One region of the Micromonospora ureilytica genome, then DNA from elsewhere that is predicted to be linked to it. Evidence: riboswitches for the same ligand, from Rfam matches in the RefSeq annotation. Region 1 holds a riboswitch; the other holds the start of a gene.
The links. Region 1 has a riboswitch for thiamine pyrophosphate ahead of IW248_RS32640 (ECF transporter S component). Riboswitches for the same ligand answer to the same signal wherever they lie in the genome.
Positions count from the first base shown of each region.

Region 2: another riboswitch for thiamine pyrophosphate. It lies ahead of thiE (thiamine phosphate synthase); the one in region 1 lies ahead of IW248_RS32640 (ECF transporter S component).

Region 1 is NZ_JADOTX010000001.1:7,071,320-7,075,682, forward strand. Features, by position in the region: gene IW248_RS32630 (energy-coupling factor transporter transmembrane component T family protein) at 1-305, opposite strand, end outside; gene IW248_RS32635 (ABC transporter ATP-binding protein) at 302-1,732, opposite strand; gene IW248_RS32640 (ECF transporter S component) at 1,870-2,457, opposite strand; TPP riboswitch at 2,533-2,637, opposite strand; gene IW248_RS32645 (alpha/beta fold hydrolase) at 2,745-3,575, shown strand; gene IW248_RS32650 (AAC(3) family N-acetyltransferase) at 3,576-4,363, shown strand, end outside.
Region 2 is NZ_JADOTX010000001.1:6,339,603-6,343,965, reverse strand. Features, by position in the region: gene IW248_RS29190 (thiazole synthase) at 1-432, opposite strand, end outside; gene thiS (sulfur carrier protein ThiS) at 429-629, opposite strand; gene thiO (glycine oxidase ThiO) at 620-1,774, opposite strand; gene thiE (thiamine phosphate synthase) at 1,771-2,397, opposite strand; TPP riboswitch at 2,392-2,501, opposite strand; gene IW248_RS29170 (ThuA domain-containing protein) at 2,871-4,363, shown strand, end outside.

The DNA.
Region 1 (4,363 bases):
CTCACCAACACCGGCCCGGCGTCCAGCAGGACCCGGCCGGACCGGTCGGCGGCGAACAGCACCAGGGTGACCAGGATGCCGGCGGCGCTGAGCATTAGTGGCCAGGCCCGTCGGGCCAGCACCCGGTAGCGGATGCCGAAGAGCGGCAGGACTGCCAGTTCGAGGGCGATGGCGATCGCCGGGGCCACCGGGTCCAGGGTCGCCAACAGGGTGAACGAGAAGACCAGTGCGGCGGCGACCTTCGCCACCGGGTTGCGGCGGGCCAACGGCGCGTCCGGCGCGGCGACCGGCTCGATGCTGATCATCGGTGGTCGTCCGTGGCGCGTCGCAGAGTGACGGTGCGGTCGGCGAGTGCGGCGACGAAGTCCGCGTCGTGGGTGACAGCGACCACGCCGTGCCCGGCGTCGCGCAGGTCAGCGAAGAGGTCGACCAGCTCCTGCCAGGTCCGCCGGTCCTGGCCGAAGGTGGGTTCGTCGCAGATCAGCAGGCGTGGCGCGGTGGCCAGGGCCGTCGCCACGCTCAGCCGCCGCGCCTCACCACCGGAGAGGGTGTACGGGTTGGCAGCGGCGAGCCGGGCCAACCGCAGCCGGTCCAACAGGCCGGCCACCGTCTCCTTGACGACCGTCTCGGGTTGACCGGTGCGGCGCGGGCCGAGCGCCAGCTCGTCGAAGACCGTGCTGGTGACGAACTGGTGCTCCGGATCCTGGAAGACCGACCCGATCCGTCGGGCCAGCGCGGGCGCCCGCCAGCGGTGCGGGGGAGTGCGGTGGTCCGCGCCGGCCAACTCGGCGGACGCGGTGACCCGACCGCTGCCCGGCCGGAGCAGACCGCCGAGCAGCAACGCCAGGGTGGACTTGCCGGCGCCGTTCGGTCCGCGTACGGCGAGTGCCTCACCAGCGCGTACCGCGAGATCGGTAGAGCCCAGCCGGGGCGGCAGGCCGAGCCGGTCGGCGGTGAGTAACAGCTCCCCGGGGCCGGCGGTGGCCGCTCGGGGCGCGATGGGGTGACCGGGCACCCAGACCCCCTCGGCGGCCAGGGCGGCACCGTGGGCGGCGAAGACCGCCTCAGGCGTGCCGTCCGCGCGGACGCCGCCACCCGGTTCCAGTACGACGACCCGGTCGACCAGCGGCAGCGCCTCGGCGACCCGGTGTTCGACAAGGATCAGTGTGGTGTCGGCGTCCAACGCGCCGGCCACCGCGTGCCGGACCAGGTCGGCCCCGGCCGGGTCGAGGTTGGCGGTCGGCTCGTCGAGCAGCAGCAGGGCGGGACGCAGGGCCAGCGCGCCGGCCAGGGCGAGGCGTTGCTGTTCGCCGCCGGAGAGCGCCGCGGTGTGGCGGTCCCGGGGGTACGGGAAGCCGACCCGGTGCAGCGCCTCGTCCACCCGGGGCCAGATCTCGTCGGCCGGCACTCCCCGGTTCTCCAGCCCGAACGCGACGTCGTCGCCGCAGCGCGCCATCACCAGTTGGGTTTCCGGGTCCTGGAAGACGATGCCGACCCGTTCCCGCCCCTTGCGCGGGTCGAGCCCGTCGATCTCGACGGTGCCCTCCTGCTCGCCGGAGTCCTCGGGGAGCAGCCCGGCCAACGCGCTGAGCAGTGTGCTCTTGCCGGCCCCGGAGGGCCCAAGAAGCAAAACCCGCTCCCCAGCCTCAACCCGCAGGTCGACCCCCCGAACGGCCCAGGCGCGCCGCCCAGCGTGCCGCCACCCGAACCCCCGCAGCAAAACCCCGCCCACCAACCCACCCCCTCCCACCCCACCGCGCGCCCCCCGCGCGCCCCCCGGCTCCACCCTGCACGGTCGATCATGAGGTTGACGGTGGTTAGGAAGATCCATCCGCCCGTCAACCCCATGATCGACGCGAGTGGGTGGGGTTAGATCAGGGCGCGGTTTCGGCCTGCGGGGAAGCGGTCCAGGACGCCGGTGTTGGCCAGGGCGCGGGTGAGCAGCCAACCGCCGGCGCCGGCGATCACGGTGGCGCTGACGATGGTGAGCAGCGCGTACGGGATGCGGTAGTCGGTCAGCGCGTAGTCGACGTTCCAGACGAAGAAGTCGAACAGCGCGGCGCTGAGGCCGGTCAGCGCGCCGGCGAACACCGCGGTCGGCAGCCGGAACGACCGGTACCGGAAGGCGGCGAAGGCCAGCTCGGCGCCGATGCCCTGCACGATGCCCTGCGGGATCACCGTGCCGGCCCACTGGCTGCCCAGCAGCGCGGACAGGACCGCGGCCACGGTCTCGCAGTAGAGTGCGGCGCCGGGCTTGCGGATGACCAGCCCACCGATCACCGCCGGCATCAGCCAGACGCCGTAGAGCAGCGTCTGCGCCGGCGGGAAGAAGGCGAACGCGCCCTCGGTGGCGCTCCAGACCAGGCCCCAGGCCCAGAAGATGACGCCGAAGGCGACCGCGATCACCGAAGCGACCACGATGTCGATGGTGCGCCAACGTTTGGTGGTGTTGTCCATGGTTTGCTCCCAGTTCAAGTGAAGAGAACCAGGAGAAGACGCACGCCGCGTCCGGTGGCACCGGACTGCGGCGCGGCTGGAGGTCGACCGAACTCCCTGCGCTGGCATTACCCAGATCAGGTTCGAGGGTCTGCGGGCGTGCCCGCACTCTCAGCGCTGTGCGCTCCCCTGTCGGATATGAAGTTGTCTCGCTGACGCTAACACCGACCAGTGTCGCGGGCCCAGCAGGGCATCCGCCTGACCTGCGGGAGCGACCGACGCACCGCCGTCTGGGTACGCTTCCGATCATGCGGGTTGACGCGCGAGGCTTCACGTTCGAGGTGACCGTGGGCGGCCCACCGGACGGCGTACCCGTCCTGTTGCTGCACGGTTTCCCCCAGCACAGCGGCGAGTGGGACGACGTGGTGCCGACGCTGCACGCGGGTGGACTGCGCACGTACGCGCTGGACCAGCGTGGTTACTCGCCCGGCGCCCGGCCCACGGCGGTGGCCGACTACCGGATCCCCGAGCTCGTCACCGACGTGGTGGCGGTGCTCGACGCGCTCGGGCTGGACGCCGTGCACCTGGTCGGCCACGACTTGGGCGCGGTGGTGGCGTGGGCGGTCGCCGCCCGGCACCCCGAGCGGGTGCACACGCTGACCGCGGTGTCCGTACCTCATCCCGCGGCCATGGCGCACGCCCTGAGCACCGACGCCCAACAGAAGGCCCGCTCGTCGTACATCGCGCTGTTCCGCAAACCCGACAAGGCGGAGAAGGTACTGCTGGCGTGGCACGCCACCGCGCTGCGCAAGCTGCTCGGCGGGGTGGGCGACACGTCCCGGGTGAACCGGTACGCCGACCCGATGCGTGAGCCGGGGGCGCTCACTGCCGCGCTGAACTGGTACCGGGCGATGTCCCGCGCCGACCTGGCCGGCGTCGGCCCGGTCGCGGTGCCCACCACGTACGTCTGGAGTGACAAGGACGTCGCCATCGGCCGGACCGCCGCCGAGGCGTGCGCGCAGAACGTCACCGGGGACTACCGCTTCGTGCAGCTGCCCGGGGTGAGTCACTGGATCCCGGACGCGGCGCCGGGCGCGCTCGCCGAGGCGATCCTGGCCCGAGTCGGCGGGACGGCCTGAGTGGTGGTGGACGCCAGCGGGCCGGGCAGCCGTCGCTCGATCGCCGCGCAGCTGCGCGTGCTGGGCGTACGCCCCGGCGCGACACTGCTGGTACACGCCGCGCTGCGTCCGCTGGGCTTCGTCAGCGGCGGCCCGCACGCGGTGGTCCTCGCCCTGCGCGACGCGCTCGGCCCGGACGGCACGATCGTCGTGCCCACCCACACGCCCGACAACAGCGACCCGGCGCAATGGCGCAGGCCGCCGGTGCCGGCGGACTGGTGGCCGCTGATCCGCTCGGAGATGCCGGGCTTCGACCCGGCGGTCACACCGAGCCGGTTCATGGGTGCGCTCGCCGAGACGGTCCGCGGCTGGCCCGGTGCGCTGCGCAGCTCCCATCCGCACGTGTCGTTCGCCGCGCTCGGCCCGGCCGCCGAGCAGGTGGTTGCCGGGCACACCTTGGCGGACATGCTCGGCGAGGGCTCCCCGCTGGCCCGCCTCTACGACCTGGACGCCGACGTGTTGCTGCTCGGCGTGGACCACTCGGTGAGCACCTCGCTGCACCTGGCCGAATACCGCTGCCCCGGCGCGCCCCGGGAGCGGCTCGGTGCCGCCGTGCGTACCGCCGACGGTGGCCGGGACTGGGCGTGGTGGCAGGACGTACGGCTCGACGCTGACGACTTCGCCGTGTTGGGCGACGACCTGGAGGCCACCGGGGCGGTACGCACCGGACCGGTGGGCACCGGGACCGGCAGGTTGATGCGCCAGCGGGCGGCTGTCGACTTCGCGGTTCGCTGGCTGGCCCGCAATCG
Region 2 (4,363 bases), 730 kb from region 1:
GCGGCGGGCGAGCACCGGGTCGTCGCTGGTGTACGGCAGCACGGTGAAGCCGTCGGCGACCAACTCCTCGGCGGCGCGGAGCAGCTCCACCCCGTCGGGCAGGAGGGTTCGCTCGTCGCCGATCACCTCCAGCTTGACCCAGTCGGTGTCGAACGCGTCCCGGGCCAGCCGGGCCACCTTCACCGCCTCGGTCGCCGTGTGGCAGCCGGCGGTGTTCGGCAGCAGGCGTACGCCGCATCGGTCCAGCAGCTCCAGCAGCCCACCGGCGGAGCCCGGCGCCGTGCCCACCCGGCGCAGCGCCAGTGTGACCAGGTCGGTGCCGGACGCCCGGATCGCCTGCTCCAACACGTGCAGGTTCGCGGCGCCGCCGGTGCCAAGGATCAGGCGTGAGGTGAAGGTCTCCCCACCCAGTTCGAATGGCACGCCGCTCACCCGCCCTGCGCCGCGGTGAGCACCTCGACCCGGTCACCGTCGCGCAGCACCCGCGCCGGCCAGCCGGCCCGGGGCACCACCTCGCCGTTCACCGCGACCGCCACCCCACGCGGGTGCGGCACGACGTCGCGGACCAGATCCGCCACCGACGCGTCAGCGGCGACGCTGCGCCCGGTCCCGTTCACGGTCAACTCCACAGGTCCCCCTCCGTCGTGGCTTCAGGTCCGCCCGACGCGGCACCGCCGAAGCGGTCGGCCCGGAAAGGCGTGAGCAGCGGGTCGGGTACGCCGCCGAGCACCAGATCGGCGATCAGGTCGGCGGTGATCGGGGTCAGCACGATGCCGTGCCGGTGATGCCCGGTGGCGGCCAGGACGTCCGGCCGGTCGGGCAGCGGCCCGAGGATCGGCGCGTTGTCCGGGGTGCCCGGGCGCAGCCCGGCGATCGCCTCGACCAGGTCGTACTCGGCCAGTTCGGGCAGCAGGTCGACCCCGGCGCGCAGCAGCCGCTGCACAGCGCCTGCGGTGACAGTGGTGTCGGAGCGTTCCTCGACCGTCGCGCCGAGCACGACCTCGCCGTCGGCTCGGGGCACCAGGTAGACGTGCTCGCCGTCGGCGTACCCCCGGATCACGTGCCGGAAGCCCGGCGCGACGCCGTCGGGCGCGCGGAGTCGGAGGATCTGGCCCTTCACCGGCCGCACGGGCAGGCCGGTGAGCGCGGCGGCCCCGCAACCGGCGGCGACCACAGTGACCTCGGCGTCCACATCGGACAGGTGTCGGACCGGCCGCGGCACGAGCACCGCGCCAGTCCGCTGCGCGGCCGCGCGCAAGGCCGGCACCAGCAGCCGGGGGTCGACCTGGTGGTCGGTGGGCGCGAGGGCGCCGCCGCGCACCCGTGGGGCGAGCGCCGGTTCGCGGTCGCGCAGCTCGCTGGGGCGCAGCGGCGTCACGGGCAAACCCAAAGCCTGCTGGTACGCCCACAGCCGGCGCGCCTCGGCCAGGTCGTCGCCGGTGAGCCCGACCACCAGGGTGCCCTCGGTCCGGTAGCCGATCTGGCATCCGGTCAGCTCGGTCAGCTCGGCGGCGAACGCCGGCCAGCGGGCGGCTGACGCCAGCAGCAACCCGGTCAGCTGCCGCTCACCGAAGTACGCCTCGGCGACCGGGGAGAGCATGCCGGCGGCCACCGCCGACGCCCCCGAACCTGGTGCCGGATCGTGCACCTCCACCCGCAGCCCTCGCGCGGCGCAACGCCAGGCGATCGCCAGCCCGATCGGCCCCGCCCCCACCACTGCCACGTCCGGCCGGACCCGGTCGCTCGACGGCGGTGACGGGGACCGGCCGGTCAGCACGTCAGGGCCTCGATCAGCTCGGCGGTGGCCCGTGCCGGGTCAGCGGCGGCGGAGACGGCACCGACCACCGCCACCCCGTACGCCCCGGCGGCCCGCAGCGCCGGCACCCGGACGGCGGTCACTCCGCCGATCGCGATGACCGGAACGTCGACGGCGTCGACGACGGCGCGTACCCCGGCGGGCCCGATGGGATCCGGCAGGCCGGTCTTGGTGCTTGTGGTGTGGCACGGCCCGACGCCCAGGTAGCTGGCGCCCGCCGCGACGGCGTCGCTCGCCGGGCCCGGGGCGCGGGCGGTGGCGCCCAGCACGCCGGTGGGGCCGAGCACCCGGCGGGCGGCGGCGACCGGCAGATCGTCGGCGCCGACGTGCCCACCGGCGGCGCCCACCGCCAACGCCACGTGCAACCGGTCGTTGACCAGGCAGGTCGCCCCGTACGACGCGCAGAGCGCCAGCACCCGCCTGGTCAGGTCGTACGCCTCGCGGTCGGTGGCGGAGTCCTCGACCCGGACCTGCACCACCAGCTCGGCGTGGGCCACGGTGAGGGCGGCGCGAACCACGGCGAGCGGGTCGCGACCGGGTCGGGTGTCGGTGATGAGATGCAATCGCCCCAGGGACGGCACGGCAACGCTCCTCCCTGCGCCGGCATTACCCGGATCAGGTTCAACGGTCGGGGGCTGTCAGCCCCCCTCTCAGCCCGGTACACCGGGCTCCCGTGGGTTACTTGCGTGTCACCGTACGACAGATCCGCCGGCCTGCCAAGGCGCGGGGTCGGCGGCGGCCGACGACCGGGCCGCGCCAAAACGAGCTAGATCCAATGGGGCACTTCATACGGTCCTGTTCGGAATGTCGCCCCCCGTTGCAGAACCGTTACCCGTCCGCATCTTGCCCGACATCGAGCCAGCCGAATTAATTTGTTCAGCGATTCGACAAAATGTCGGTGGGGGCACCTTGGCAGGGTGTGACCACCGGCTCCATCAGGGACGGCCTTCGGCGAGCCGACTCCCGCGATCTCCGTCACTACGACACAGGAGGCGGCGTGTCCCGTTCTCGTCGTGCCCGTTTACCCATCACCGCAACCCTGATCTCCCTGGCCATGGCCTCGACCACCCTGTTCGGCGCGCCCGCCCAGGCGGCCGCCCAGGTCCCCCCACGGGATGCGAAAGCCGCAGCCCCGGTCAGCCAGGTGGCGCCGAAGGCGCCAAAGGCCGCAGCCGATCCCTTCTCCGTCCTCGTCTTCTCCAAGACCGCCGGCTTCCGGCACGACTCCATCCCCACCGGCATCGCCGCCATCCAACAGCTCGGCGTCGCCAACGGATTCACAGTTGACAACTCTGAGGACGGCGCCGCATTCAACGACGCCAACCTGGCGAAGTACAAGGCCGTGATCTGGCTCTCCACCACCGGTGACGTGCTCAACGCCGACCAGCAGGCGGCGTTCGAGCGCTACGTGAAGGCCGGCGGCGGTTACGTCGGCATCCACGCCGCGTCGGACACCGAGTACAGCTGGGCCTGGTACGGCGACCTGGTCGGCGCGTACTTCGCCAACCACCCGCAGAACCAGCAGGCCACGGTCAAGGTGGAGGACCACGCCCATCCGTCCACTGCCGGTTTGCCGGACCGCTGGTCCCGGTTCGACGAGTGGTACAACTACCAGACCAACCCCCGGCCGGACGTACACGTGCTGGCCAGCCTGGACGAGAAGAGCTACACCCCCGGCGCCGGCGCGATGGGTGCGGACCACCCGGTCGCCTGGTGTCAGGACTACGACGGTGGCCGATCCTGGTACACGGGCCTGGGGCACACCCGGGAGTCGTACGCCGAGCCCGAGTTCCTCTCCCACCTGCTCGGCGGCATCCGCACCGCGGCAGGTGTCGAGAACGCCGACTGCGGCGCCTCGAAGACCTCGAACTTCGAGAAGGTCACGCTGGACAGCAACACCAGCAACCCGATGGAGTTGGACATCGCCCCCGACGGGCGGGTGTTCTACATCGAGCGCGACGGTCGCGTGCAGATCGTGAAGCCGGACACCGGCAACACCGTCACCGCCGTCGACCTGGACGTCTTCACCGGTAACGAGGACGGCCTCATCGGCATCCGGCTCGATCCGGACTTCGCCACCAACAACTGGGTGTACCTGTACTACGCCCCGAACGACGGGGTCACCCGCAACCTGCTGTCCCGTTTCACGGTGACCGGGGACACCATCAACCTGGCCAGCGAGAAGCAGGTGCTGCGGGTCGACACCCAACGCAACACCTGCTGCCACGCCGGCGGCAGCATGACGTTCGACGGCGACGGCAACCTCTACCTGGCCACCGGTGACAACACCAACCCGTTCGAGTCGAACTCGTACTCGCCGCTCGACGAGCGGTCGGGCCGCCAGGACTACGACGCGCAGCGCACCTCAGCCAATACGAACGACCTGCGCGGCAAGGTGATCCGGATCCACCCGGAGGACGACGGGACGTACACCGTTCCGGCGGGCAACCTCTTCGCGGCGGGCACCGAGAAGACCCGCCCCGAGATCTACGCGATGGGCTTCCGCAACCCGTTCCGGATCGGCACCGACCCGAAGACCAACACGCT